DNA from 2 places in the Streptomyces sp. 3214.6 genome. Region 1 is predicted to be linked to the other one. Evidence: predicted binding sites of a transcription regulator. Region 1 holds the regulator's gene; the other holds the start of a gene.
The links. Region 1 encodes HspR, which represses chaperone genes until heat shock. Its sites were predicted from a motif close to TTGAGNNNNNNNNNCTCAA; they were not measured.

Region 1 (14,563 bases):
ATCACCACGGGGGACAACACACATGCGTATGGCCAGCCATACGGTGCTGCACGCGCGCCCAGCGCGCGGGCCGGTACGAGGGTCGACGGCGGGTGCCCACATACCCGACGCCGCCCTGCCCTGCCAGCGCCGACCGGACGTCTTCCAGCACCCGCTGCTGGAGGCGTCGACGGACATCCCGGACGCCTCACCCGACACCTCACCCGAACAGCGCCACCAGCACCTGGTCCTGCTCCGCACCGCCCGTGACCTGTGCGCTTCCTGCCCGCTGTGGGCGGAATGCCTCCAGGACGCCGTCGCCCACGCCGAGCCCTACGGCTACGCGGCCGCGACCACGCTGGAAGACCGCCGCTGGATCCGCCGCGCCCTCGCCATCGGCGACACGAACGGCAATTTGCCCACCCACCCGACGGACGGCCCCGCCTCCGCAACCGGCACCGGCACGAGCTCCGGTTCCGGTTCCGGCGACACCTCCCGCCGACTGCTCCGGCTGCGCTCCCGCACCACCGACGCGGCCGCCCGGCACGCCGCCGAGCGAGGCCTGCCCGAACTGGAGCAGGTCCTCGACGCGTTCGACGCCCGTCAGGATCAACTAGCCTCCTATCAGAGGCAGTTGCCCGCGATACCGAGGCAGTTGCACGAGCACACCGCCGCACAGTCACCCCACAGCGACAGACATCCCCACCCGCACGCACACCCGGAAAGCAGGAGCGAGGACATGGCAGCGGCCGAGTCCGGGCAGCGGATCGCCTTCTCGTACGAGGATCCCGCCCAGGCCGTACGACAGGCTCTGCTGGCCCCCCTGGTCCGCTCTGCCCTGCCCACGCTCGACAGCCTCGAGCAGCTGCTCACGATGCTGGCGAGCGTGCCCGGCGGCGACATCGCCTCGGAGCTGCCGGACAACCTCCGCGCCGTACGCAAGGCGGTGGAGGCACTGGCCCCGCCCCCCGAGGACGCAGGCCGGCGCTCCTCCGGTCCCACCGCACCCAGCACCTCCACCGCCCCCGCCACCGGCAGCCCCCTCCGCGCCCTGACGGGCTCGGTCTCCGTCGAACTCGCCACCACCGACCCGGTGGCGGCCCTGCGCCGCGACTTCCTGGAACCGCTGCTGCGCGAACTGGCCTCCTCCCTCGCCAACATCGAGAAGGTGGCGACCATGCTGGCCGCGACCTCGGACGGCGACGAGGTCCGCCTGGAGCCGATCCGCGCCGCGCTCCAGGGCATCCGGGCACGCCTCCCGCACCCGACTACCCCTTCCGGGGGAACGACCGCAGGCACCGCCCGCCAGTCCACCCCCCTCCCGGCTCACGCGGCCGCCCCCAGCATCCGGGCCGCCGTGGAAACAGCCGTGTCCACGTTTCCCGGCCCTTTCTCCGCCCGCGACGTCCTGCGCGCACTCCCGCCCGGCATCTACGGCGACCCGTCGAAAACGATCAGTAACGTCCTGTCCGCGCTGGTCAAGTCGGGCCGCCTGCAACGCCTCGCCCGCGGCACGTACGCTCGCACCGTGGACGTCGCCATGGACGTCACCGCGGACGTCCCCGATCAGGACGAGGCGAAGAGCGCCTGAGCCGGACCCGAGCCGGACCCGAGCGAGAAGGAACCGAGACCCCCGATGACCGAACCGACGCCGCCACCTCCGCCTCCCGCCACGGCGGACGCCCAGGTGCACGTCTTCTCCCCCAACGCCGGCCTGATCGACGGCGTCCCGGTCACCGCCCCGCCCTACGGCGACATCCAGGACGTGGTCCTGTCGATCCTCCAGCAGCGAGCCCAACAACTCGGAGCCCCCACCCCGGCCACGATCACCGACAACCGCTACGGCGGCGCGATCCGCCTCCTGATCCACCCGGACGGCACGACGGAACAACTGGGCTGAGCGGCTTCGGCTTCCGCCTGGACTTCCGCTTCGGATTCAGCCCCTCTTGGGCCCGGTGATCGCCTCACCGATGACGAAGCCCTTCGCGGGGCCCTCGGGGATGCTGACGTCCGTCCCGTAGGGCACGCGATGAATGTCCTCCCAGTCGGCCTTGTCGGGGCAGGGCCCGGTGAACAGGGTGACGGCACCCTGGTCGTCGTAGTCATCGATGAGGACGTATACGGGGATGCCGGCGCGAGCGTACTCGCGGCGCTTCTTCACACGGTCACGCTCAAGGCTGCGTGTGCCAGGGGAGGCGACTTCGAAGACGACTCGCACTCCGGCGGCGGTGAGGCCGAGGCCGTCGTCCGTCACGTAACGCTCAGGGTCCCTGGCGACGACGAACAGATCGGGGACCCATGCGGAGCCCTCGTGGATAACGTTCGTGTCGTTCCGGGTGGCGAAATCGCCACCCTTCAGAAACTCTCCCAGCGCCTCGTCGAGCAGGAAGATGATCTGGCTGTGTGAGTAGCGGCCGGTGGGCGACACCTCGATGGCTCCCTCGATGATCTCAGCGCGGTAGCCCTCGGGGAGTTCCATGGCCTTCCATGCCTGCCAGACGACCTCGTCCAGGTCGGATCCGTTCTCCGGCAGGGACACAGGCTCGATCATGGTGTCAGGCATCGTCTCGGGCCTCTCGTGCGCAAGAGCGGTCATGGCGGCATCACCTCCTCAAGTGTGGGCTTGGCGTCCCTTGGGGCACAAGCGACGCGATCACGGTAGGTACTGCAATAGGACCGACCAGGGGAAATAGACCCTGTTCACCCGTTCGAGCGACGAAGAAACGATCTACCGCTCCCGCCCAACTCGAACCACACCCCCTTCGCATACCGCCCAGCCCGCTCATCGGCGACACCCCACACATCCGCCATCTCCTCGACGAGCGCGAGCCCTCTCCCCCAACAGGCGACGGCCCCGGCGGCGGGGTACGTGACGACGGGCGGGTCAGGACTCTCGTCGAACACGCTGACCCGCAGACCGCCCGGCGAGAGCCGGATACGGAGCATGGCGGTGCCCTTGGTGTGCAGGTGCACGTTCGTGACGAGCTCCGAGGTGCACAGGGCCGCCGGCATGACGAGGGACTCCCGGTCATGAGTGAAGAGAACGGCGCGGACGAAGTCCCGGCACACGCGGGGCGAGGTGACGTCGGCGGGGGCGAACAGGCTGTATTCCCAGGTGAGTTGAGCTGGGCGGTGGGCGGCACGACGGGCGGGGTTCATGGCGGGCGGCTCCTTTACATGCCCGGCGATGGCGTCGCCCACAGGGTGTGGGTGCTCTGTCGGCTTATGGGCAGCAGACATTGGATGGTTTCAGTGCGTGACTGATTCCACACCCAAGGTAGTGACACGGGTTTACAATTTTCAAGCTAGTCACTCAGATCAGTGGACGAACTCACCCGATCCGGAGAGACTTTGGGCGACCGGACGAGGAGTAACCCGTGGGACTGCGCACCACCATCACCGAGCGCCAGCGACGACTCGGCTACGAACTCAAACAACTGCGCGAACGAGCGGGATTGAGTGCTGGTGAGGCCGCCGAGCGGATCGGTATGGGCCGGGCCCAACTGAGCCAGATCGAGACGGCGAAGACGACGATCCTCACGGAGCGACTCCGCGAGTTGTGTCACCTCTACGCATGCAAAGATGAGACCTATATCGATGCGCTGGTCGCCATGTCCGAGGCCACCGGCAAGGGCTGGTGGACAGCCCACAAGAAGCCCATGGAGCAAGGGCCGCTGAACATGGCGGAACTGGAAGCTGGTGCCGTGGCCCTACGGGTACACCAACACCTGCTCATCCCCGGCCTGTTCCAGACAGAGGACTACGCACGAGCCATCTTCGCCACCCCCGGCCTGGGCTTCGAACGCGTCGAGGAGGCTCTGGAGTTCCGTATGGAACGACAGCAGGTACTCACCGGCGACGACCCGCCCGCCGTGCACGCCGTGGTCCACGAGTCCGCCCTGCACATGCGATTCGGTGGCACCGAGGTGCTGCGTGGTCAGCTGCTCCGTCTCATCGAGCTGGCCCGGCTGCCCCACATCACCGTGCAGATCTACCCGTTCACCTCGCGGGCCCATCCCGCCCTCTCCAGCAACTTCGTACACGTCATCCCCGCCGTCGCCGAACTGGGCACCGTGGTGCTCGAACAATTCGGCAGCTTCCAGTACCTGGGCGACCGCGACAGCCTGACCCAGTACGGGACACTTTTCGAGAGCCTCACCCAGTACGCCCTGGCCCCCGTCAACGTATCGTTGGCCCCGGAAGCACACTCCATGAAGGACTCGCTGGCCCTCATCCAGCATCTGCTCTACACCCTTTGAGGAGGCCCCGGTGCCTGAACAACTCACCTGGCAGAAGTCGTCGTTCAGTGGCGGCCCCCAGGGCGAGTGCCTCTACCTCGCCCCCACCCCCGACGGAACGATCCGCCTCCGCGAGAGCGACACCCCGGACGTCATCCTGTCCACCACCCAGGAGACCCTCGCAGGCCTCCTGCACCACCTCAGGGGGCGCTGACCTCGTCGATGTCCGCGAGGACTGCGCGAGCCTGCCTGATGTTCATCTCGAGAATGTCACGCTCGAACTTGCGCGGCTCGCGCCGATAGCGGGCCTTGCCTACTTCGGAGGTGAAGGCGCTTGCCGGAACGGCATCCTCCCCCGGCGGAATGAACTTGGGAATCTCTTCGAACGCCGCAACGGCATAAGCCACCGCATCACGCAATTGGTAATGCTCGGACTCAGGTGTGTTGAGGAGCTTCACTCCGGCTGATTCGGAGATCCGGAAGGCGATTTCAGCGAACTCTCCCGGGTCGATGATCTGTGACGGCTCCGAGCCGCCGAACGCGGGAGGAGGAGGCGGAATCTCCTCAGCCATGCGGAAGGTGAAACGGCGAGTCGTGCCGCACTGCCTGCAAGCACCCTCGTACACCGCCACGATGTCGTCGCCGTGCTGTTCCAGACGATGCTGGCGCTCGAAGTCACCAGATCCGCACTCGCAAGGATGCAGATCCATGTAGAGGTGTGCTTCAAAGGCTGAGCGCGCTGTCAACATGGCATGATCCTACGGGCCGTTGATGAGCATGTAGACGGAAGGTACGGGGGACGTGCTGCTACCGGAGTCCGAAGAGGCCACTGCCGCACTGCTGCGCGACCGGCAGGCAACGCTGGTCGCGGCGGCGGAACACAATCTGGAGGCCGTGGCGTTCGTCGTCCTGGGAGAGCGGTTCGGCTCGTGCACGAAAATACCGCGCACGAAGGACGAACGGGAGCACTTCCTTCTGGAGGACACCCAGGGCGGCTCGGCCAAAATCTGCGTGGATGCCATTCCTATGGAGATGGGCACCATCGCCTACACGGTGACGAACACGACGTCGGGCTACTACATCGTGCAGCTATCCGACCGTCTGCCGAGCGAACACCTGTCCCGCGTCCTCGCCCACGAGGTGGGTGAACTCGTCGCCGTACGCGACCGCTCCAGCCAAGGGCTGGCACCTGTGCGCGAGAACTTCCTGAACCAAGGGGCCGAAATCGGTGACCGCGCCGAATTGTCGAGCCAGGACCACGGACGCATAGGCGAACTCAACTGGCTCGCCACCCGAGCATCCGACGTGGAACTTCCCGAGCAGCAACGGGCCGAGGCACGTTCCGAACTCTCAGCAATGCTCGACCGATGCGGTATGAGGCCCGTAGCCGCCTTGGCGGAGGCGGACACCTACAACGCCGAATCCAAGGCAGCTCGTGCAAGACACCTTGCGTCCAAGGACTTCCTCTCCGTCGATGCCGAACGCCTGGTCGACGCCCTCGCCCACCCCATAGAACAACTCCCCCCGGCCGACGCCACCGCCCTCCAGGCATCCCGCGACGCAGCCGTCCGTGCCCAACGGCAGGTCGAGGCGTTCATCGGCCGGCGGGAAGTCACCATGCCCCTCCCCGGCTACGACCAGAACGGCCTCCCCCTCCCCCGCGACCAGTTGGCACCCGCCGCCGCGCAGTGGGCGGAGTACCGCGCCCAGGTCAGTCAGCGCACCGTGCAGTCGCTGGCGGGGCAGCTCGCGGCCGGGCAGTTCCCGTTGCGCCAAGTAGTCATCGGCGGCGGAGCGAGCCTCACCGGACGCAGCCCGGACGCGCTGCTGATCGACGGCGTCGGCCGGTGGCACCTGGACCCCGGGGACGGCATCGTGCAATCCGCGGACCAGGACCGGGATCTCGCCCAGTGGATGGGCGTCGACCCGTACGCGGCGGTCGAGGATCCCCGGCACCGTATCTCCATCCACGCCGTCCGCGTCTGGGAGGACCAACTCGCCACCCAGGGCGACCTGGTGAACGGCCACGCCCGGCTGCGGCTTGGCCGGAACGGCGAACTCCTGGCCGAGGTGCGCCCGTTGGGCGAGGATGGCAAGGAGAGCCCAGCCCCCCTCTGGGTGGCCTGCGACGGCACCCCCAGCATCGCCACCGGTCTGACCCCGGAGGTCGTACCGGGCATGCCGCGCGGCGACTTCGCCGTGGAGAGCCGCGCCGAAGCCGTACGGCTGATCGGCGACCGGCTCCGGGAGCTGGAGGGGCAGGGGACGGCCGGTGCGGGTGAGTTGCGCGCCTGGCTGACGCAGGCCGAGCGGGGCGGCGCGGACACCCGTACCGTGCTCGACGCCCTGAACGCCTCCCCAGCACTCAAGGACGCCCTTATATCCGGCCTGGAGCCCGACGCCGCCACCCGCATGGGCAACTGCTTCACCGCCCTCGACTCGACCCGGAAATGGGAGTCCGCACGTGAGGCGGCGCCGGGGCGGGCGCTGCTGGGCGACGAGGTCGCCGAGAGCCGCTTCGACGCCCACGCCGCCAAGGAGTGGATCGTCGTGGGTTCCGGCGGAACCGCCGTCGCCAACGCGGAGATCATCCTGATCCAGAACCGCGAGGCCCACGTCACGATCATCGGCTCGAAGCCGCCGCCGGCGCTCCAGCACCAGGTCCAGTTCCCGGCGATGCAGGAGAAGTACGGCCACGGCGAGAACGGCGAGAAGCGGCTGTCCTTCGTCGAGGCCCGCGTCGGAGCGATCGAGACCTACCAGGACGAGCAGGGCGTCACCCGCTTCCAGGTCCCCTACGTCGACCAGGACACCAAGGAGCGGCACATGGCCCGCGGCGACGGCTACGTCACCAGCCTCGGCCGCACCAACCCGCTCCCGCCCGCCCTCCAGGACCTCGCGAACGCGGTGCGCGACCGGGGCGGCGAGATCTCCGGGGACCTGCTGTTCGACAGGGACGACCAGTACATCGGCTACGGCCTCACCTTCGCCGTGGACGGCCACGAACACCGCGTCGACGTGGACGGCGCGGCCTCCTGGCAGCTCCCGCGCGAGGTGTTCGCCCCGGAGACGGGAATCCAGGGCGAGCTGAACCGGATGGGCGTGCGCGGTCTGCCGTCCGAGACCGGCAACGCGGCCCCCGGCTTCTCCCCGATCGCCCGCCAGAGCGCCCTGCGCGCCCGCGCCGTCGCGGCGGCAGCAGCCGGCGACGAGACCGCCGTACGACGAACACCGACCGTCCCGGAACGCTGGCGTCGCCCGGAACCGAGCCAGAACCAGACCCGAGGCCAAGTCCAAGAGGCGGCCCCCACCCCCTCCGTCCCCGGCTCCCACCTCTGGCAGCTGGGCATGCCCCAAGGCGCTACGACCCGACCGTCCGCCCCCGCCCGGCAACCGCAGCAACAGCCGCCCGGCCACGAACCCCCGACCCCGACCCCGACCGTCGGCATGGGCGACTGACCGGCCGTGAACAACAGCGAAGGGGCCCGGAGTCGAAACTCCGGGCCCCTTCCCATATACACCTCAGCCGGTACACCTCAGTCGGTGCGCATCAGTCCGACGACTGCTGCCGCTTAGGCCTCCACACCACCAACGCGCTGGTCTGCTGTACCTCCTGGTACGGCACCAGGTCCCGTCGGTACGACGCGTGCACCGCCGCCTCGCGCTGCTGCATCGCCGCGGCCGCGCCGTCCAGCGCGGCCTCCATCTCGGCCACCCGGGACTGCAGGGCGGCCACCTGGTTCTCCAGTTCGATGATCCGCTTGATGCCGGCCAGGTTGATGCCCTCGTCCTGGGACAGTGCCTGCACCGTGCGGAGCAGTTCGATGTCACGGGCCGAGTAGCGTCGGCCCCGACCGGCGGTGCGGTCAGGGGAGACGAGGCCCAGACGGTCGTACTGGCGCAGCGTCTGCGGGTGCAGGCCGGAGAGCTGGGCCGCCACCGAGATGACGTAGACCGGGGTCTCCTCGGTCAGTTCATACGGCCCACGAAAACTGTCACTGCGTCGACGGCCGTCCATCACTCTCAGGCTCCCTTCGCGGCCTCGAACAGCTCCTCCCGCGGGTCCTCGCCCGCGGTCGCCTCGCGATACGCCTCCAGCGCGTCACGAGCCTTCCCCGACAGGTCCTTCGGGACACTCACCTCCACGGTGACCAACAGGTCGCCGCGGGTGCCGTCCTTGCGGACCGCGCCCTTGCCCCGCGCCCGCATGGTGCGGCCGTTGGGCGTGCCGGGCGGCAGTTTCAGGGTCAGGGACGGTCCACCGAGCGTCGGCACCTTGACCTCGCCGCCGAGGGCCGCCTCCGTGAACGTCACCGGCACGGTCACCGTCAGGTTGTCGTCCTTGCGGCCGAACACCGGGTGGGGGTCGACGTGTACGACGACGTAGAGGTCGCCGGACGGGCCGCCCCGCTCGCCGGGTGCGCCCTTGCCACGCAGGCGGATGCGCTGCCCGTCCGTGACCCCGGCCGGGATGCGGACCTGCATGGTCCTGGAGGACTTGGCGCGCCCGCTGCCCTTGCAGTCCAGGCAGGGGTGCTCGGCGATCAGGCCGCGGCCCTTGCAGTCGGGGCAGGGGTCCGTGAGGGAGAAGCCGCCGCCGGAACCCCGCGCGACCTGGCCGGTGCCGACACACGTCGGGCACACGCGCGGCGTGCCGTTCTTGTCACCCGTGCCGGAGCACGCCTTGCAGGGGGCCTGCGAGGACATGCGCAGCGGGACCGTCGCACCCTCGATGGCTTCCGTGAAGGTGAGGGTGACCTCGGTGTCGATGTCCTGGCCGCGCCGGGGCTGGGTACGGGTCGTGCCCGGGCCGCCGCGGTTGAACAGGCCACCGAAGACGTCCCCGATGCCGCCGCCGAAGCCGCCGGAGGCCCCGCCGGTCTGGGCGCCGCCTCCGAAGAGGTCGCCCAGGTCGAAGTTGAAGGAGCCGCCGCCCGCTCCGGGGCCCGGACGGAAGCCGCCGTTGCCGAAGAGGGCGCGTGCCTCGTCGTACTCCTTGCGCTTCTTGGGGTCACCGAGGATGTCGTTCGCCTCGGAGATCTCCTTGAAGCGCTCCTCCGCCTTGGCGTTGCCCTTGTTGGCGTCCGGGTGGTACTCGCGGGCGAGCTTCCGGTACGCCTTCTTGATCTCGGCCTCGGTGGCGTCCTTGGGGACGCCGAGGACCTTGTAGAAGTCCTTCTCGATGAAGTCCTTGGTGCTCACCCTCGACGTCCCTCCTCTCGCGTAGTCACGACGATCGCCAGGGCGATCGCGTCAAGCTCAGCCCTCGTCCGGGCCACCGCTCTCCTTGTCGTCCGCCGCCGCCGTCTCGGCCTCGTCGGCCTTCGTGGGCTGTGCGCCGGGCTGCGGTTCGGCCACGGCCACCCGCGCGGGGCGGATGGTTCGCTCGCCGATTCGATACCCAGGCTGCAGAATCGCCACGCACGTCGTCTCGGTGACGTCGGGCGCGTACGAGTGCATCAGGGCCTCGTGGATCGTCGGATCGAAGGGCTCGCCCTCCTTGCCGAACTGCTGCAGGCCCATCTTGGCGGCCACGGTCTCCAGCGACTCGGCGACGGACTTGAACCCGCCGAGGAGTTCGCCGTGTTCGCGCGCGCGGCCGATGTCGTCGAGCACGGGCAGGAGCTCGGTCAGGAGGTTCGCGATGGCGATCTCCTTGACCGCGATCCGGTCGCGCTCGACCCGACGGCGGTAGTTCTGGTACTCGGCCTGGAGGCGCTGGAGGTCCGCGGTGCGCTCGCCGAGCGCGGTGCGCACCTGGTCCAGCTGGGCCACCAGACCGGCTGTCTGGTTCGCGTCCCCGGCCGGGGCCGCCCCCTCCGCCGAGGCGGAGGAGGGGGCAGCCTTCGGCTCGGCGTCTTCAGGGGTGGCGCCGGAGGGGACGTCGGGCTTCTCCTCGAAGCCCGGGGTCTCCTCCGTCACGCGGCACCGTCCCTGCGCTCGTCGTCCACGATCTCGGCGTCCACGACGTCGTCGTCAGCCTTGGGGGCCTCGGCGCCGGCGGACGGACCACCGGCGGCCTGGGCGCCCGCGTCGGCGTACATGGCCTGGCCGACCTTCTGGGAGACCGCGGCGACCTTCTCGGTGGCCGTGCGGATCTCCGCGGTGTCCTCGCCCTTGAGCGCGGCCTTCAGCTCCTCGACGGCGGCCTCGACCTCGGTCTTGACCTCGCCGGGGACCTTGTCCTCGTTGTCCTTGAGGAACTTCTCCGTCTGGTAGACGAGCTGCTCGCCCTGGTTGCGGGCCTCGGCGGCCTCGCGGCGGCGGTGGTCCTCGTCCGCGTACTGCTCGGCCTCCTGGCGCATGCGGTCGACCTCGTCCTTCGGCAGCGAGGAGCCGCCGGTGACGGTCATCTTCTGCTCCTTGCCCGTGCCGAGGTCCTTCGCGGTCACGTGCATGATGCCGTTGGCGTCGATGTCGAAGGAGACCTCGATCTGCGGGACGCCACGCGGGGCCGGCGGCAGACCGGTCAGCTCGAACATGCCGAGCTTCTTGTTGTAGGCCGCGATCTCGCGCTCGCCCTGGTAGACCTGGATCTGCACCGACGGCTGGTTGTCCTCGGCCGTCGTGAAGATCTCGGAGCGCTTCGTCGGGATCGTCGTGTTGCGCTCGATGAGCTTGGTCATGATGCCGCCCTTGGTCTCGATACCGAGGGACAGCGGGGTCACGTCGAGGAGCAGGACGTCCTTGACCTCACCCTTGAGGACACCGGCCTGGAGCGAGGCGCCGATGGCGACGACCTCGTCCGGGTTCACACCCTTGTTGGCGTCCTTGCCGCCGGTCAGCTCGCGGACGAGCTCGGCGACGGCGGGCATACGGGTCGAACCGCCGACGAGAACGACGTGGTCGATCTCGGAGAGGTTGATGCCGGCGTCCTTGATGACGTTGTGGAACGGCGTCTTGCAGCGCTCCAGCAGGTCGGCCGTCAGCTGCTGGAACTGGGCGCGGGTGAGCTTCTCGTCCAGGTGCAGCGGGCCCTCGGCGGACGCCGTGATGTAGGGCAGGTTGATCGAGGTCTCGGTGGACGAGGACAGCTCGATCTTCGCCTTCTCGGCGGCCTCGCGCAGACGCTGCAGCGCCATCTTGTCCTTGGCGAGGTCCACGCCGTGGCCGGCCTTGAACTGCTGCACCAGGTAGTCGACGACACGCTGGTCCCAGTCGTCACCACCGAGGTGGTTGTCGCCGTTGGTGGCCTTCACCTCGACGACGCCGTCACCGATCTCCAGGAGGGACACGTCGAAGGTGCCGCCGCCGAGGTCGAAGACGAGGATCGTCTGGTCGTCCTTGTCGAGGCCGTACGCGAGCGCGGCCGCGGTGGGCTCGTTGACGATACGAAGGACGTTGAGACCGGCGATCTCGCCCGCTTCCTTCGTCGCCTGACGCTCGGAGTCGTTGAAGTAGGCCGGGACGGTGATGACCGCGTCGGTCACCTTCTCGCCCAGGTAGGCCTCGGCATCCCGCTTGAGCTTCTGCAGGATGAACGCGGAGATCTGCTGCGGGTTGAAGGGCTTCCCGTCGAGCTCGATCTTCCAGTCGGTGCCCATGTGACGCTTCACGGAACGGATGGTCCGGTCCACGTTGGTCACCGCCTGGCGCTTGGCGACCTCGCCGACCAGCACCTCACCGTTCTTCGCGAAGGCGACGACGGACGGCGTGGTCCTGGCACCCTCGGCGTTGGTGATGACGGTGGGCTCGCCGCCCTCCAGAACGCTGACGACGGAGTTGGTTGTGCCCAGGTCGATGCCGACCGCACGTGCCATGGTGATCTTCCTCCAGCTGACTTGAGTGGAACGGACTCAAGTGTGCACGAGGCTCGCCACTGGGTCAACAGACCTGAGTCGTATCCACTCAACTCTTATCCGTTCCTTACACGCAATCCCGCGTTGACCTGCGAGGATACGGATCCACCGGTCCGCCGAATCTCGGCCCGAGGGGGACGGTCAACGGACTCGGGTTGACGCCGAGGCGCGTACACCGCAGCCCGCCGGGCATCGAAGCGATCACCGGAGAGGCCAGGAGGAACGACAGACCGACCGGCGGACCGGCCGCCCGCGGACCGGTCGGGGGAGCGGTCCGGGGACCGGGCGACCGACCGCGCGGCCGACCGGGCGGAAAGGCGGACGGAAGAACGGATGCCGGTGCCGGCACGGGTGGCGGCCCCAGGACCGGACGGGGAGCCGGAGGAGGACGCGGCGGCTGACGGAGAGCCGGACGAGGAAGCGGATCGGGACCCGGGCCGGGAAGCGGACCGGGAGGCGGATCGGGAGCCGGGCCGGGGTCGGCGAGTGCCACGCGCGCGTGGCGGCCCGTACACCGGGACCCGCAGCAGCCCGATCACGACGACGAGTGCCGCGCCCGCGACCCACCACACCGCCCGCACGTCCACCAACCCCGCATGCACCAGCACCCCGACGAGCACCGCCGAGAACGCCGCGAGGCCGAGCAGCACGGTCACCCCCTGGGCGGTCAGCCCGAGCCGCCGCAGCCGGTGGGCGAGATGGTCGGGCGCGCCGCGCAGCAGAGGCCGTCCGGCCAGCCGTCGCGACGCCGCCGCCAGGACGACGTCGGCCCCGGCGACCGCGGTGAGCGCGAACAGCACCCCCGTGCCGACGACCGGATCGTGCCCCGCGCGGGCGACGACGGCCGCCGCGGCGAGCAGGAACCCCGTGAAGAGCGACCCGCACGCGCCGAGCGCCACGCGCGCGGGAGGCCAGTTGTGCATGAGGAACCCGGTCAGCGCGGCGGCGAGCACGCTCAGCAGCACCACAAGCCCGTCCATCACCTCGACGGCGACACACGCGGCGACCCCGAAGGCGGTGACGACCCCGACGGTCCCGGCCACCCCGTCGGCGTGGTCGAGCGCCCTGAAGGCCAGCGCGCCGAAGGTGATCCAGCCGACGCCCAGCATCCCGGAGACCACACCGGTGTCGCCGTACGGCACCACGAAGGCCGCCGCGACCGCCGTGCCGAGGACGAGGAAGCGCACCTTGAGCCGCCACACGTCCGCGATCAGCCCGAGCGCGGCGACGGCGCCCCCGGCGACGAGCAGCACCTCGATGCCGTCCCCGAGCGGCGCGATGCCCGTCCAGTCCCCGGCGACCGCGACAAGACAGGTGGCGAGCACGACGGCCGCTCCACCGAACAGCGGAACCCGTCGCTGCCGCTGCCGCCGATCCAGCAGCCCGAGGCGCAGGGCGGGCACGCGCAGCAGCGCGGCGAGGACGGCGGAGAGGAGCAGGGCGGTGGCGGCAGCGACGATCCCGTAGAGCACGGATATAAATTAGTCATAAATGTACCAATTTGGTACGAATAACACGGCCCAATTACGGCGGATCCCTGAGGCAACCCTCAGCGACTCAGATCACTCCGCACCCCGCTACAGTGCGACGCAGAATAAGGGGTACTCTCAGACGGACTGCATAAGTTACCGCTTAGTAATCTCCACCGAAGTCCCCTCGCAGGCCCGAGGAGCCCCGAAATGCAACTCGCCGCGATCATCGTGTCGCTGGTCCTGACCGTGGTCGGCGTCGCGCTCCTCGCACGCGCCATCGGTCAGTTCGTCCGGTACTTCAAGCTGGGCCAGCCGGTCCCCGCCGGAGCACGGACAGACAACCCCTACGCGCGCAGTGTGACGCTGGTACGGGAGTTCCTCGGCCACACGCGGATGAACCGCTGGGGCATCGTGGGCTTCGCCCACTGGTTCGTGGCGGTCGGCTTCCTGACGCTGCCGCCGACCCTCGCCCAGGCCTTCGGCCAGCTCTTCAAGGCCGACTGGACGCTGCCGGTCATCGGCGACTTCCTGCCGTTCGAGCTCTACATCGAGTTCATCGGCGTGATGACGATCCTGGGCATCGCCGTCCTGATGGTGATCCGCCTGCTGAGCCTGCCCTCGCGGGCCGGCCGCAAGTCCCGCTTCGCCGGCTCCAAGGCCGGCCAGGCCTACTTCGTCGAGTACGTCATCCTCACCATCGGCCTCGCGATCTACACACTGCGCGGCCTGGAGGGCGCACTGCACCACGTGGACCACTACGAGGCCGGGTACTTCGCCTCGTACCCGCTGGTCCTGGCCTTCAAGGGGCTGAGCGTCTCGGCGCTGCAGAACCTGGTCTACCTGGTCGCGATGATCAAGATCGGCACCTCGTTCGTCTGGATGATCGTGGTCTCGCTCAACACCAACATGGGCGTGGCCTGGCACCGCTTCCTGGCGTTCCCGAACATCTGGTTCAAGCGCAACGCGGACGGCGCCACCGCCCTGGGCGGCCTCCAGCCGATGACGTCCGGCGGCAAGCCGATCGACTTCACCGACCCCGGCGACGACGACGTCTTCGGCGTCTCCCAGGTCGAGC
Region 2 (14,563 bases), 1.4 Mb from region 1:
GCCGAGCTGATCCGGGGTGCGCTGGCCGCGGAGACCTGATCGACACTGGTGGTGTGAAGAGCGAAGACACCCCCTTCGAGGGCGGGCCCATGGACGGCCGGGTCCTGCCCGTGCTGCTGGGCCCGACCGGGCAGCCGCCGAAGACGTACCGCATCCCCGTCCCCGACGCGGCCGGCGGCCCGCCGACCGTCCTGGTCTACCGGCGCGTGCCCCGCGGCCACAGCAAGAAGCTCGGACTGCCCCAGGGCTGGAAGTACGAGTTCGACCCCGAGGGGAAGAAGAGCGGCCGACCACGGTGGCCCTGGTCCAAGCCCGACGCCACGCCGGACAGCCGACGGGACGACGCCGACGAGTGACCCCGTTGCGCCGAACCGCGCACGCTCGGCGCGCGGGCCGCGCGCGCACGCCTGATGCTCGCCCTGCGGGATGGAGGGGCCATCCCGCAGCGGAGGTGATGACGTGTCAGGAAGACTGCTGCGTCTGGCCTGTACGGTCTCGACGGCGACGCTCGCCGCACAGGCCGTCCTGGCCCCCGGACTCGCCGCGGCCGTAACGGAGCCACCGGAGCCGGGCGAACGGACGGTGACCGCGTCGCCGACCCCGGAGCCGGACGAACCGCCGGCCGCCGAGGCGGAGACGCCGGAAACCGATGAGCGCACCGCGGCCGAGCTGCTGGTGGAGCTTCAGCGGCTGTATCGGGAGGTCGAGCGGGCGACCGAGGCCTTCAACACCACCGACGAGCAGCTCGGACGGCGGCGGGCCGAGACCGGGCGGCTGGACGCCGAGCTGGCCAAGGCCCGGCTCTCCCTGCACGACAGCCGGGGCGCGGCCGGACGGCTGGCCCGCCAGCAGTACCAGGGCAGCACCGGCATCTCCCCCTACGTACGGCTGTTGCTCGCCCGCGATCCGCAACACGCCCTCGACCAAGGGCATGTGATCGGCCGGCTGGCGCGCGAGCGGGCGGAGACGGTGGGGCGGCTGGAGAGCGGCGAACGCAAGGCCGACGGGCTGGCGCGCAGGGCCCGCGCCGCGCTCGACGACCAACTCACCCTCGCCGAGCGCGCGAAGAAGGAGCGGGACGACGTTCGCCGGCGCCTCGACGACGTCGAGGAACTCCTCGCCTCCCTCACGACCGAGCAGCTCACCGCCCTCGCCGAGCTGGAGAAGAAGAGCATCGCCCAGGCCCAGAAAAAGCTCACGACACCCGGCGCACCCGGTGCCCCCGGCGCGCTCGATGTGTCCGGTGCGCTCGATGTGTCCGATGCACCCGGTGCACTCGGTGCCCTTGGTGCACTCGGTGCCTCCGGTGCGCCCGGTGCATCCGGTGCGCCCCGTACATCCGGTGCGGCCGGTGCGGCCGGTGCGCCTGGCACAACCAGTGCGCCCGGTGTGCTCGGTGTGCTCGGTGTGGAGTGGGGGCCGTCGGCGGAGGGGGCGCGGGCCGTGCGGTATGCCGTGGGGCAGATCGGCAAGCCGTATGAATGGGGTGCCGAGGGCCCGAGGTCGTACGACTGCTCAGGGCTGACGTCCGAGGCCTGGGGGCACGCCGGGACGACGATCCCCCGCACCAGCGAGGAGCAGTGGGCGCGGCTGACGAGGATCCCGCTGACGCGGCTGCGCCCCGGCGACCTGGTGATCTACTTCCCTGAGGCCACCCACGTGGCGATGTACCTGGGCGGGGGCATGGTGATCCAGGCGCCGAGGACGGGCGAGAAGGTCAAGGTGACTTCGATCGCGGCCCAGCCGGTGCTCGGGGCCGTACGGCCTGACCCGGAGGGGAAGCCGCTGGGCCGCTACGAGCCGCCACGGATTCGTCAGGCTCCGGCGACCGATGTCAGGTAGGCGGCCGTCTTGTCGGGCTCGTAGAAGAAGTTCTCGAAGTCGGCCGGGTCGTTGAAGGCGTTGGCGAAACGATCAGCCACGGGCGGCAGCTGCCCGGCCGCGCCCAGTAGGTTGACGATGTGCTCCGGCGGCGGCGCCAGCATCGCGTTGGTCCACTTGGTGACGTGCTGAGCCGTCTCCCAGTACCGGTCGAAGGTGGCCTGCATCCACTCCTCGTCGAACTCCTTCTCCCCCTGCTCGAGGATCGACGCGAGATACGCGGCGGCGCACTTGGACGCCGAGTTGGAGCCCTGCCCGGTGATCGGGTCGTTCGCGACGACGACGTCGGCGACGCCGAGCACCAGGCCGCCGCCGGGCAGCCGGCCGACGGGGTTGCGCACGGTGGGCGCGTAGCGGCCGGACAGCGTGCCGCCGGCGTCGGTCAGTTCGGCCTTGGTGGCCCGCGCGTACTCCCAGGGCGTGAACTTCTCCATGAGCTCCAGGGTCAGGGAGAGGTGTTCCGCCGGGTCCTTGACGCCGTTGAAGGCGTCCAGCGGGCCGCCGGGTATGCCCTCCCAGAAGAGGATGTCGGCGCGACCGGAGGTGGTGAGCGTCGGCATGACGAAGAGCTCGCCGACGCCGGGCACGAGGTTGCAGCGGACCGCCTCCAGGTCCGGGTGCTCCGGGCGCGGGCCCAGGCCGTGGACGTAGGAGACGGCGAGGGCGCGCTGCGGCTCGCCGTAGGGGGAGCGCTGCGGGTCGCGGCCGAACATCTGGACGAGCTCGCCCTTGCCGGCCGAGACCAGGACCAGGTCGTAGGCGCGGGAGAAGTAGTCGAGGTCGGAGACCGCCGCGCCGTGGATGACGAGCTGGCCGCCGCGCTGGGCGAACATCTCCATCCAACCCGCCATCTTCACCCGCTGGTCGACGGACTGCGCGTACCCGTCGAGGCGGCCCACCCAGTCGATCGCGCGCTGCGTCGGGCCCGGGTCGTGCGAGCCGGGGGCCGCGACCGAGACGCCGAGGCCTCCGATCTTCGGGGCCTGCTGCTCCCAGAAGTTCAGCTGGAGGTCGCGCTCGTGCTGCAGGGCGGTGTGGAACATGCACTGTGTCGACATGACCCGGCCGGAGCGGATCTCGTCCGCGGTCCGGTTCGACATCAGGGTGACCTCGTACCCGTGCGACTGGAGGCCGAGGGCGAGCTGGAGACCGGACTGGCCGGCTCCGACGACGAGTATCTTCCGCATGCGGGGGACTCTCCTTGAGGGGCCTTACTCGGGGGTTTCGTCGAGCGCGTGGCCCACCAGGGCCAGCAGAGTCTCGATCACCGAGATCCGGCGCCGCGCGTCCATGATCATGACAGGTATGTGCGCGGGGATCGTCAGCGCCTCCCGCACGTCCTCCGGCTCGAACAGCTCGCTGCCGTCGAAGTGGTTGACGGCGACGACGTACGGCAGTCCGCAGCTCTCGAAGTAGTCCAGCGCGGGGAAGCAGTCCTTCAGGCGGCGGGTGTCGGCCAGGACGACGGCGCCGATCGCGCCGCGCACCAGGTCGTCCCACATGAACCAGAACCGCTGCTGGCCCGGCGTGCCGAACAGGTAGAGCACCAGGTCGTCGTCGAGCGTGAGACGGCCGTAGTCCATGGCGACCGTGGTGGTGGTCTTCTCCGGGGTACCGGTGAGGTCGTCGGTCTCCTCGCTGGCCTCGGTCATCAGCGCCTCCGTCTGGAGGGGCTCGATCTCCGAGACGGTGCCGACGAGGGTGGTCTTGCCGACGCCGAAGCCGCCCGCCACCACGATCTTGGTGGCGATGGGGGCCCGGGTGCGGTCCGTCTGCCAGGGCTGCAACGTCTCGTCGGGCTCGGGCTCGACGAACGGGGAGACGCCACGAGCGGCGTCAGAGACGACGGAGTCCACTCAGCACCCTTTCCAGCAGAGCGCGGTCGGGACGGCCCGTACCGTGAGCGGTACCGGTGCCGTACACACGGATCCTTCCCTGGTCCGCGAGGTCGCTGAGGAGCACCCGGACCACGCCGAGCGGCATCTTCAGCAGCGCGGCGATCTCCGCCACCGTGCGCATACGGCGGCACAGTTCGACGATGGCCCGCAGTTCCGGCATGACCGTGGACTTGAGGGAACCATTCGTCAGCTCACGACGCTCCTCCGGGGCTTCGAGGGCCGCCACGAAGGTCTCCACCAGCAGGAGGTGTCCGAAGCGGGTGCGGCCGCCGGTGAGCGAGTAGGGGCGCACGCGGGCCGGCTTGCGGTCGCCGCCACGGACGGGGAGTTGCTGCCTGGCGGGCTGCGGCGGCTGCGGGGCGGCGGCGCTCATCGGACGATCCCCGTCGTCGTGGACTCCAGGGACTGTCGTAGTTCGCTGCGGAGTTCCGGGGTCAGGACGTGGCCGGCGCGGCCCACGAAGAGGGCCATGTGGTACGCCACCACGCTCATGTCGCAGTCGGCGGAGCCGTGCACGCCGAGGAGGGAGCCGTCGCTGATCGACATGACGAACAGGCTGCCCTCGTCCATCGCGACCATGGTGTGCTTGACCCCGCCGAAGGCGATGAGCTTGGCGGCGCCGAGGGTGAGGCTGCCGATGCCGGAGACGATGGTGGCGAGGTCGGCGGATGAGCCGCGTGGGCCGGACGGTTTGATCTCGCGGGACTGGCGTGCCTCGTCGTTACGGCCTGGGTCCGAGGAGAGCAGGAGCAGGCCGTCGGAGGAGACGACGGCGACGGACTGGATGCCGGGTACTTCCTCCACGAGGTTGGTCAACAGCCAGTGCAGGTTACGGGCTTCACTGCTCAGTCCGAAGGTACTGGGCGCGGTCAACTGCTTGCCTCCTCGACTGTGCCCCCCGTGTCTTCTTCGGCGTGTGCGTGTGCTTCTTGAGCTCTTTGCGGTGCGTGGGGCGCCGGAACCTTGTTCTGGCCCGTGCGCTCGGCGATTTCCGCTTCTACGTCGCGGTAGCCGGCCTCCGCACCCCTGCGGAAGCCGCCCAGACGGCGGCGGAGGGCGTCCGCGTCGACGGAGCCGGTCCGCTGGCGCGGAGTGTGTGCGGGTGTCGTGATCTTGGGGGTGCGCTTGGGAAGGCCCTTGTCGGTGAGCGGCTCGTCCGAGGGGCGCGTGTGTTCCGCCTCGGCTTCGCCATCGGCCGATTCGCTCCCATACGCACCGGCCGTACTGCTGTCGTCGCCGGCTGCGGGCGGCCCTTGTGAGGCGTTCTCGCCGTCGACGACCGCGGGTTCGGCGGCCCCTGGTTCGGGGGCTCCGGGTTCGGGGGCTCCGGGTTCGGGGGTGGCGGGTTCGGGGGTGGCGGTGGTCCGCTCCCCCGCCGTCGCGTCCCGCGGGGATGGCAGGAGCAGTTCCATCGTCGTCTCGGCCGGGGTGTCGACCGGGGCCTGCGACCTGCGTACCGCCTGTTCCGCCAGGGCGACCAGGGGATCCGGCTGCTTCGAACGGCCGGGCAGGACATTGGAGTTGGCCTCCGCGTCCGCGCCGGGCAGGGTGAGCGCCTGGGCGGTCGCGGCGGCCGGGGCCGTCGACGGGATCGCGGCGGTGGGGGCGGTGGCGAGGAGCGGGGCGGGCAGGACGACGACCGCCGCCACCCCGCCCTGCTTCTGCTCGCGCAACCGCACCCGCACCCCGTGCCGGTGGGCGAGCCGGGCCACCACGTACAGGCCGAGGCCGAGGCCGTCCTCGCCCTCCTGGTCGTACGGCGTCTCCGGGTCGAACTCGGCGAGGCGGGCGTTGAGCCGCTCCAGGCGGTCGGCCGTGATCCCGATGCCCTCGTCCTGGACGGAGAGCATGACCTCGCCGTTCTCCAGGAGCCAGCCGGAGACCTCGACGGGCAGGTCGGGCGGGGAGAACGAGGTGGCGTTCTCCATGAGTTCGGCAAGCAGATGGGAGAGGTCGTCGGCGGCAAAACCCGCCACGTGGGCGTGCGGGGGCAGCGCCGAGATACGGACCCGCTCGTAGCGCTCGATCTCGCTGACCGCCGCGCGGACCACGTCCACCAGCGGGATCGCGCCCGCGTGCTGCTGGACGTGTTCCGTGCCGGCCAGGACCAGCAGGTTCTCGCTGTGGCGGCGCATGACCGTGGCGAAGTGGTCGAGCTTGAAGAGGGTGGCCAGGCGGTCCGGGTCCTGTTCGCGCTCCTCCAGGCCCTCGATGACCGCGAGTTGGCGCTCCACGAGGCCGAGGGTGCGCAGGGCGAGGTTGACGAAGGTGCCACTGATGCTGTCGCGCAGGCCGTCCAGCTTGGCCGCGGAGTCGGCGAGTTCGGCGCGCAGTTCCTCGCGGGCGTCGGCCATCCGCTGGCGCTGGCCGACGAGGTGCTTGCGGTCGGACTCCAGGGTGGTGACGCGCTCGTGCACGGCCACGGCGTGCTCGTGCAGCGCGTTGACGGAGCGGACGACCTGGGCGAACTCGTCGTTGCGGCCGGTGAACCGGACCGGTTCCTCGGCCGCCGGGTTCTCGGCCTCGGCCAGCCGCGCCGATCCCCGGCGCAGCACGGACAGCGGGCGGGTGAGGCTGCGGGCCAGGCCCGTGGCGATGACGATCGCCAGCAGCATCAGGGCCCCGAGGAGGGTGACGCGCAGCTCCAGGTCGGTGACGTCGTCGTCCCGGAGCTGGGCGAGGTCCTCGGTGCGGTGGTTGTACAGGGAGGACTCGACGCCGCGCATCAGGTCGACGCGGGCCGAGAGCGCGGCGTCCAGCTTCTTGACGCCGGTGTCGAGTTCGTGACCGCTCAGCGTCGGCTGGTCGGTGAGGGAGGCGAGGTAGGCCTCGGCCGTGTCGACGTCGCCGCCGGTGACGGTGGAGTCGTAGGAGGACACCGCCTCCGGCGGCGCGCCCTCCCGGAAGTCGGCGAGGGCCGCGTCGGAGCGCAGCCGGGCCTGCTGCGCGGCGGCGGTGAGGGCGTCGCGCTGCTTGGTGTCGGCTTCGGTGGAGACCTTCTCGGTGGTCGTCCGGCCGGTGACGGGGTCGTAGTCGGTCTCGGTGGTCGTCGGCACGTTGAGCGCCGCGAGCAGCAGTCCCCGGGCCGCGGAGGCCTGCTGGACGGCCGTGTCGAGCTCGGCGAGGGCGTATGCGCCGGAGCCGGCGCGCGGCGGCATCTGCTCGGCCAGCCGGTCGACGAGGACGTGGAGCGCGGCGACGGCCTCGGAGTACGCCTGGTGCGCCTGGAGCGCCGTGCTCTTGCCGGTGAGGGCCGACTGCCGTACGGCGGGGACGGCGGCGAGGGCCTTGCGCAGCGCTTCGGAGACGTCCGTCTCGGTGGTCAGTTCGCTCGTCTGCCGGTCCACGCGGGCGCTGCCCTGCGTGGAGGGCGCCTTTGACTTGGCGCGGCCGGCCGCGACGTAGGCGGTGACCTCGTCGCGTTCGTCCGCCAGGGACTGGGCGAGGGCGAGGGCGTCCTGGGTCTGTTCGGCGAGGGTGACCAGGTCCTGGGAGTCCTTCAGCTGCCCGGAGGCGGCGAGGATCGAGGGGGCGCCGGCCCCGGCGACGGCGGCGGCCACCACGGCCACCGCGACGATCAGCCGGTTGCGTACGTGGGTGGGGCGGCCCTTGCCGACGGGGGTGCGCTCCGCGCCCCCCTCGGAGGCCGTCTGCCTGCCTGTACGCCGAGGCCGCGTCTTCTGCACCGGTGCTCGCATTCCTGACTCGTGCTCCATGGGCCGGATGTGTCGCTCCGTCAACTGGTGCGTACGTCCGGTACGATTCCCGACCCTCCCAGTGCCGGTGGGCAGGGGTCGCACATCGGTTGCCCCGCCACCCGAAGGAGTGAACATCGGAGGGGAGTTGGCGGGCAAGTTCCTCTGGCGTGTGCAGCGGCCTTGCCCGGCAGGCCGGTTGGACGTGGGCGGCGGGCTTTGACAGTATTCGCCGCCACGCCTTCCCGGAGTGCTTCATTCCTACCCAAAGCAGGCGTCTGACCTGCGGCGGTACGACTGTTCGGCACCCGATGCCAGCCTTTTGCGAAGGCTGTGAAGGGGTCGTGCAGACTGGCTGAATGCGTACGGAACTTGTGTCGGAGGCCGGCGATCGGGCCCGCCCCAACGAGGACTTCGCGGGTATCGGACTTTCCGCCTCCGGACAGGGCGGTTCGCTCGTCCTCCTGGACGGAGTGACGCCGCCGCGGGACGGCGCGGGCTGTCTGCATTCGGTCCCCTGGTTCACCGCGCGATTGGGCGGCGCGCTGACCGAACTGACCGTTTCACTCCCGGATGTTCCGCTGGCCGAGGCGCTCGCCCTCGCCATCGCGCGTACCGCTGGGGCCCATTCCGAAACCTGTGACCTTTCTCACCCACGCACCCCACAGGCCACAGTGGCCCTGGCGCGCTGGTCGCCGGAGACGGTCGAGTGCCTGGTCCTGTGCGACGCGACGCTGCTGCTGGCGTCCCCGGGCGGCACGGTGACCGCCGTCCAGGACGACCGGCTGGCGCGGCTGCCGCGCGCGCTGCTGAGCAGCGCCGAGGTCGTCGACGGCACGCTGCGCAACAAGGAGGGCGGGTTCTTCACGGCCGCGGCCGATCCCGCGGTGGCCGCCCGCGCGGTGGCCATGACCGTGCCGCGCGCCGAGGTGCACGCCCTGGCCGCGCTGTCGGACGGGGCCACCCGCTGGACGGAGCTCTTCCGCGAGGGCGACTGGCCGGCCCTGTTCGCCCTCCTCGGCAAGGAGGGGGCGGGGGCGCTGGTGGAACGGGTCCGGGAGCTGGAGCGGGCGGACGACGGCGCCGGGCGGGCCTTCCTGGGCGGGGCGAAGACGCACGACGACGCGACGGTGGTGCGCGTGGAGCTGTGAGGCGGGGAAAGCTGAGGCGTGGGAGTTCCCGTGAGGCGGTTACGGCCGCCGGTTCACTTCTCCATGCCCCGGTTCACTTCTCCATGCGCCGGTTCACTTCTCCATGCCCCGGTTCAGCTGGTGCAGCAGGCGGGCCAGCTCGCCGACCTCTCTGCGGTCCCAGTCGGAGAAGTGGCTGACGTACCGCTCGCGGCGGGCGTCGCGGACCCGCCGCACCCGGGTGCGGCCCTCCTCGGTGAGGTCGACCAGCCAGGCGCGGCCGTCCGCAGGGTCGGGTTCGCGGGCGATCAGGCCGAGCTGCTCCAGGGCACGCAGTTGGCGGGACATGGTGGCCTTGCCGACGCCGATGTAGGCGGCGAGTTCCGTGGCACGCTGGCGGCCGCACTCCTCCAGCCGGACGAGGAGGCCGTAGGCGGCGGACTCCAGGTCCGGGTGGACCTCGCGGGCCATCTCGCCCTGGTTGGCGCGGGCGCGGCGCAGCAGCACCGTGAGCTCCCGCTCCAGGGACAGGAACTCGCGGTCGTCCCGCTCCACGCCGCGCGACGACGCGTCGCCGCCCGTCTCCTCGCGGTCCTCGCGGTCGTCGTGGCCCTCGCGGTCGTCGTGGTCCTCGTGCACGTCAGCACCCCTGATGTTCGCCGGTCGCTGCCTTCGGTGCAGCTCTTAAGTATTTCGCAGGCACAGGCCAGGGGCGGTTCCCAGGCCGCTTCAGGCATGGCGAAGGCCCGGGTCTCCCTCACGGAACCCGGGCCTCGCCCTTCCCGCGGCGTCCGTCACGCCGCCACGGGAACCTCCGGCGTCGCGCCGTTCGTGGCGGGCGCGAGCGCCAGCTCCAGGACCTGGCGGACGTCCGTGACGGCGTGGACGTCGAGCTTGTCCAGCACCTCCGCGGGGACGTCGTCCAGGTCGGGCTCGTTGCGCTTGGGGATGATCACGGTGGTGACCCCGGCCCGGTGCGCGGCCAGCAGCTTCTGCTTCACGCCGCCGATGGGCAGGACCCGGCCGGTCAGGGAGACCTCACCGGTCATCGCCACGTCGGTGCGCACGAGCCGGCCGGACAGCAGGGACGCGAGGGCCGTCGTCATGGTGACGCCGGCGCTCGGGCCGTCCTTCGGGACCGCGCCCGCCGGGAAGTGGATGTGCACGCCGCGGTCCTTCAGGTCACCGACCGGCAGCTCCAGCTCGGCCCCGTGGCTGCGCAGGAAGCTGAGTGCGATCTGCGCCGACTCCTTCATCACGTCGCCGAGCTGACCGGTCAGGGTCAGGCCCGCCGCACCCGTCTCCGGGTCGGCCAGCGAGGCCTCGACGTACAGGACGTCGCCGCCCGCGCCGGTGACCGCGAGGCCGGTGGCGACGCCGGGCACGGCGGTCCGGCGCTCGGCCGGGTCCTGGGCGGACTCGGGCACGTGGTGCGGCCGGCCGATCAGAGCGCGCAGTTCCTCGTCGGTGACGGTGAACGGCAGCTTCCGCTCGCCCAGTTCGTGCTGGGCCGCGACCTTGCGCAGCAGTCGGGCGATGGACCGCTCCAGGGTGCGCACGCCCGCCTCGCGGGTGTACTCGCCGGCGAGCTTGCGCAGCGCGCTCTCGTCGAGCGTGACCTCGTCCTTGTCCAGGCCCGCCCGCTCCAGCTGGCGCGGGAGCAGGTGGTCGCGGGCGATGACGACCTTCTCGTCCTCGGTGTAGCCGTCGAGGCGGACCAGCTCCATGCGGTCGAGCAGGGCCTCCGGGATGGCTTCGAGCACGTTGGCGGTGGCGAGGAAGACCACGTCGGACAGGTCGAGCTCGACCTCCAGGTAGTGGTCGCGGAAGGTGTGGTTCTGCGCCGGGTCCAGGACCTCCAGCAGGGCGGCCGCCGGGTCGCCCCGGAAGTCGGAGCCGACCTTGTCGATCTCGTCGAGGAGCACCACCGGGTTCATCGACCCGGCCTCCTTGATCGCCCGCACGATCCGGCCGGGCAGCGCGCCGACGTACGTACGGCGGTGGCCGCGGATCTCGGCCTCGTCGCGGACGCCGCCGAGGGCGACGCGGACGAACTTGCGGCCCATGGCGTGCGCGACACTCTCGCCCAAACTGGTCTTTCCGACGCCCGGCGGGCCTACGAGCGCGAGCACGGCGCCGCCGCGGCGGCCGCCGACCACGCCGAGGCCGCGCTCGCCGCGCCGCTTACGCACCGCCAGGTATTCGGTGATCCGCTCCTTCACGTCCTGAAGGCCGGCGTGCTCGGCGTCCAGGACCGCCTGGGCGCCCTGGATGTCGTACCGGTCCTCGGTCCGCTCGTTCCACGGGAGTTCGAGGACCGTGTCCAGCCAGGTGCGGATCCATGAGCCCTCGGGCGACTGGTCGCTGGAGCGCTCCAGCTTGTCGACCTCCTTGAGGGCGGCCTCGCGGACCTTCTCGGGCAGGTCGGCGGCCTCGACGCGGGCGCGGTAGTCGTCGGACTCCTCGCCCTCCTGCTCGCCGTTGAGCTCGCGCAGTTCCTTGCGGACCGCTTCGAGCTGACGGCGCAGCAGGAACTCGCGCTGCTGCTTGTCGACGCCCTCCTGGACGTCCTTGGCGATGGTCTCGGCGACGTCCTGCTCGGCGAGGTGGTCGCGCAGTTGGGAGGTGGCGAGCTTCAGACGGGCCACCGGGTCGGCGGTCTCCAGGAGCTCCACCTTCTGTTCGGTGGTCAGGAACGGCGAGTAGCCGGAGTTGTCGGCGAGCGCGGAGACGTCGTCGATGGCCTGGACGCGGTCGACGACCTGCCAGGCGCCGCGCTTGCGCAGCCAGGCGGTGGCGAGCGCCTTGTACTCCTTGACGAGGTCGGCGACGTGGCCGGGCAGCGGGTCGGGGACGCTCTGGTCGACCCGGGTCCCCTCGACCCACAGGGCGGCGCCCGGTCCGGTGGTGCCGGCGCCGATCCGCACCCGCCCGCGACCCCGGATCAGCGCGCCCGGGTCGCCGTCGGCCAGCCGGCCGACCTGCTCGATCGTGCCGAGCACACCCGTGCTCGCGTAGGTCCCCTCGATGCGCGGCACCAGGAGTACCTGAGGCTTGCCGGGTGTTGAACGGGCGGCGGCCTGGGCGGCCTCCACGGCGGCGCGCACGTCGGTGTCGTTGAGGTCCAGCGGAACCACCATGCCGGGGAGCACGACCTCGTCATCGAGGGGCAGCACGGGCAGGGTGAGCGGTGCGGACGTCGAAGCCATGATCTCCCCTTAGGCAGTCAAGTTGAGCTATGCCGACTCAATGCGCGGGCCGCTGCGAATGTTCCCCGGGATCCCGCCCGTTCGCTGTGGGCGATCACGCCTGTCGGCGCGGGGAGCGGCGCGCCTATCGTCACCCGTAATAGATGAAGGCATAGAGCAGCCCTTACGGGAGGTCGTTGTGGAGCGGATCGTGCGGGCCTGGGTGGACGGCTGGGTGGCGTCGCGGGGCGCCGCGCCGCCGGTGGACGAGCCGTGGGGCTGCACGATCGACGTGGGGACGGGGACCCATCACGTCACCCGGCATGTCTTCGGCGCGATGAACGACGCCGTCGAGGAGGCGGACGTCCGGAAGGTGGCGGGGGCGGTGACCGGCGCCGGGGTGTGGCTGAAGGCGTTCACGGACCCGGCGATGGTCGGGGGCTGGCTGGGGCCGGGGTGGTGGGTCGACCCCGAGCCCGGCTTCCTGATGACGGCCGCGCTCGCGGACGTCCCGCCCGGCCCGGTCCCCGACGGCTACCGGCAGCGCACCTGGTCGATCGGCGGGGTGACCCGGACCATGATCGCCGCCCCGGACGGTTCGCTGGCCGCGCGCGGGCAGATCGCCCCGACCGGCGCGACGGCGGTCGTCGACCAGATCGAGACGTTCCCCGCGCACCGCCGCCGGGGCCTCGGCGCCCTGGTCATGCGGACGCTCCAGCGCGCGGCGGTCGAGCAGGGCGCTCGGACCGGCGTGCTGGGCGCGACACCGGAGGGGCGGGCGCTGTACGAGTCGCTGGGGTGGCGCGTCGAGTCGCTGTTGACCAGCGGGAAGTTCACCGGCGACAGGGGGGACACACGGGGGTGACGTCCGGCGGTCGCGGGGGCGCACCCTTCGGGCGCGCACGACCGGGCACGCCCCTTACGCCCCCGCCCCGTACCCCGTCCACTTCAGGCATTCACCCCGAAGCGCCCCTTCGCGCCGACCACAATGCGCTTATGACCGATGACTGGAAGCGACGTCTCGACGCCCTCCACGCGGAGCTCGTGCGCCGTGACGACCCCGTCGCCTGGGTGACGGAGGCCGACGCGGTCGAGGCCTCCCGGCGTTATCCGCACATCGCGCTGCGCGGGCCCGTCTTCGGCATCGCCGTGCAGGACCCGGCCGCCGCGGAGCCGGGCTGGCGCCTGCTGAAACCGGTGGTGGACAGCATGCCCCAGCAGGCCCGGGACGGCCTGAACTCACACCTGTGGTTCAAGGCGAAGGACGGCACCGACGATCCGGCCGTCCGACGCGAACTGCTGGCGGCCGTGGCCCTGCTGGAACGGGCGCCGGCCGACGAGGTGGAGGCCCTGGGTGTGCGCTACCGGGTGGTGCGCGGCGACGAGTTCGCCCGGACCGGCGACGACGGCGTGGAGCCGCCCCGGCCCACCGACCCCGAATCCGCGGCCCTTTCCTGGGAGGACCAGGGCGCCTGTCCCTCGCCGGACGTGGGCTACGTCCTGGACCCCGACCGGGACGAGGGGCCGATGGCGGGCGCGCTGCGGCTGGGCCTGCGCGACTTCACGTACACGGGCGCCCACTTCCCCGCCGAGGTGCGGGCGGACTCGGAGCGGGCGGCCAGGACACACCCGGACGTGGTCAGGCTGCCCGTCGGCTTCTCGGTCGCCGAACGCGACGACGCGGGCTGGACCCCGTGCGGCTCCCTGTCGGCGACCCCGCACGAGGCGCGCCGCACGCTGTACGAGGGGATGGCCCGCGTGTGGGCGATGCTCTACCGCTTCGACGAGCGCAAGAAGGCCCTGTACGGGCGGGCCGCGGAGGCCTTCCGGGCGGCCGGCCGTGCCGACGAGGCGCGCGTGGAGGGCCGTCTGTTCCGGATCTGCCGCGTCGAACGAATGATCCGCCTGGGCCCGGACGGCCCCGAGCCGCCCCGCCCGTCGGACGCCGACGAGTACGGCCCCATGAAACTCCACCCGACCCTGCACGAGGACGGCACGGTCAAGTACGACGACTGACCACGGGGCGGGCGGTCTACGCGGTTCGTGCGGGCGTCGCGGGCAGGGGGGTTCGAGCGGCCCACCGTCGCACCCACGGCCAGGTCCCCACCCCTATCGCCAGCGCGATCAGGTGGCCCCAGTTCGTCATCGGGTCGGTAAAGGCGAGCAGGTCCTGAAGGAGCATCCCGCCGAACGTGGCGAGCAGGGGCCAGCGCAGCCAGGGCCTGAGCAGGCCCGCCAAGGCGCCGACGCTCGTGGCGACGCCGAAGCTGATGCCGTAGTCGAAGCGGTGCAGCGAGCTGTGGGGCAGTCGGCCCGCGAGCACGGCCAGACCCACGGGGACCTCGGTGGCGAGGGTGGCCAGGACATGCCCGAGCAGGAAGACGACGGCCGTCCGTACGCCGCCCATCCGCCGTTCCAAGGCGCTGAGCACGACCAGGAAGCCGAGCGTGAACGGCGAGGCGAAGCCGCCCGCCACCCACAGCGCGCTGGCCACCAGCACCAGCACCGGCGTCTGCCACAGGTGCGCCACGTCGGTGCTGGAGCCCTGCTGCAGGGCGTTCACCAGGGCGGGGTCGGCGTGCGCGGCGAAGAACGAGGTGACGGCGAGGACGGCGGCGTAGGCGAGGGTGAAGGGGACGGGGACCCGGAAGGCGGGGCGAGGGCCGGGACTGGGATTGGGACTGGGGCTGGGACTGGGGTCGGGGCTCGCCTCGGGCGGCGGCTCGACGGCGTGGGGAACGCGCTGGCCCGGGATGCCGTCCAGCAGCCCG

Region 2: a site for HspR is predicted at 11,836-11,854, ahead of lon (endopeptidase La). Genes of this name have one in related genera too.

What each region holds. Positions count from the first base shown of each region.
Region 1 covers NZ_LT670819.1:4,688,295-4,702,857, forward strand. The annotation lists gene B5557_RS21090 (WhiB family transcriptional regulator) at 29-1,570, shown strand; gene B5557_RS21095 (hypothetical protein) at 1,616-1,879, shown strand; gene B5557_RS21100 (Uma2 family endonuclease) at 1,916-2,575, opposite strand; gene B5557_RS21105 (ATP-binding protein) at 2,680-3,138, opposite strand; gene B5557_RS21110 (helix-turn-helix domain-containing protein) at 3,357-4,238, shown strand; gene B5557_RS21115 (DUF397 domain-containing protein) at 4,249-4,431, shown strand; gene B5557_RS21120 (hypothetical protein) at 4,418-4,966, opposite strand; gene B5557_RS21125 (hypothetical protein) at 5,019-7,676, shown strand; gene B5557_RS21130 (heat shock protein transcriptional repressor HspR) at 7,768-8,235, opposite strand; gene dnaJ (molecular chaperone DnaJ) at 8,241-9,419, opposite strand; gene grpE (nucleotide exchange factor GrpE) at 9,477-10,139, opposite strand; gene dnaK (molecular chaperone DnaK) at 10,136-11,977, opposite strand; gene B5557_RS21150 (MraY family glycosyltransferase) at 12,073-13,488, opposite strand; gene B5557_RS21155 ((Fe-S)-binding protein) at 13,696-14,563, shown strand, end outside.
Region 2 covers NZ_LT670819.1:3,265,526-3,280,088, forward strand. The annotation lists gene B5557_RS14525 (TetR/AcrR family transcriptional regulator) at 1-39, shown strand, start outside; gene B5557_RS14530 (hypothetical protein) at 54-356, shown strand; gene B5557_RS14535 (C40 family peptidase) at 460-1,842, shown strand; gene B5557_RS14540 (styrene monooxygenase/indole monooxygenase family protein) at 1,815-3,068, opposite strand; gene B5557_RS14545 (GTP-binding protein) at 3,093-3,737, opposite strand; gene B5557_RS14550 (DUF742 domain-containing protein) at 3,718-4,152, opposite strand; gene B5557_RS14555 (roadblock/LC7 domain-containing protein) at 4,149-4,652, opposite strand; gene B5557_RS14560 (sensor histidine kinase) at 4,649-7,465, opposite strand; gene B5557_RS14565 (hypothetical protein) at 7,834-8,625, shown strand; gene B5557_RS14570 (MarR family winged helix-turn-helix transcriptional regulator) at 8,719-9,243, opposite strand; gene lon (endopeptidase La) at 9,399-11,813, opposite strand; gene B5557_RS14580 (GNAT family N-acetyltransferase) at 11,992-12,657, shown strand; gene B5557_RS14585 (DUF5954 family protein) at 12,789-13,808, shown strand; gene B5557_RS14590 (rhomboid-like protein) at 13,825-14,563, opposite strand, start outside.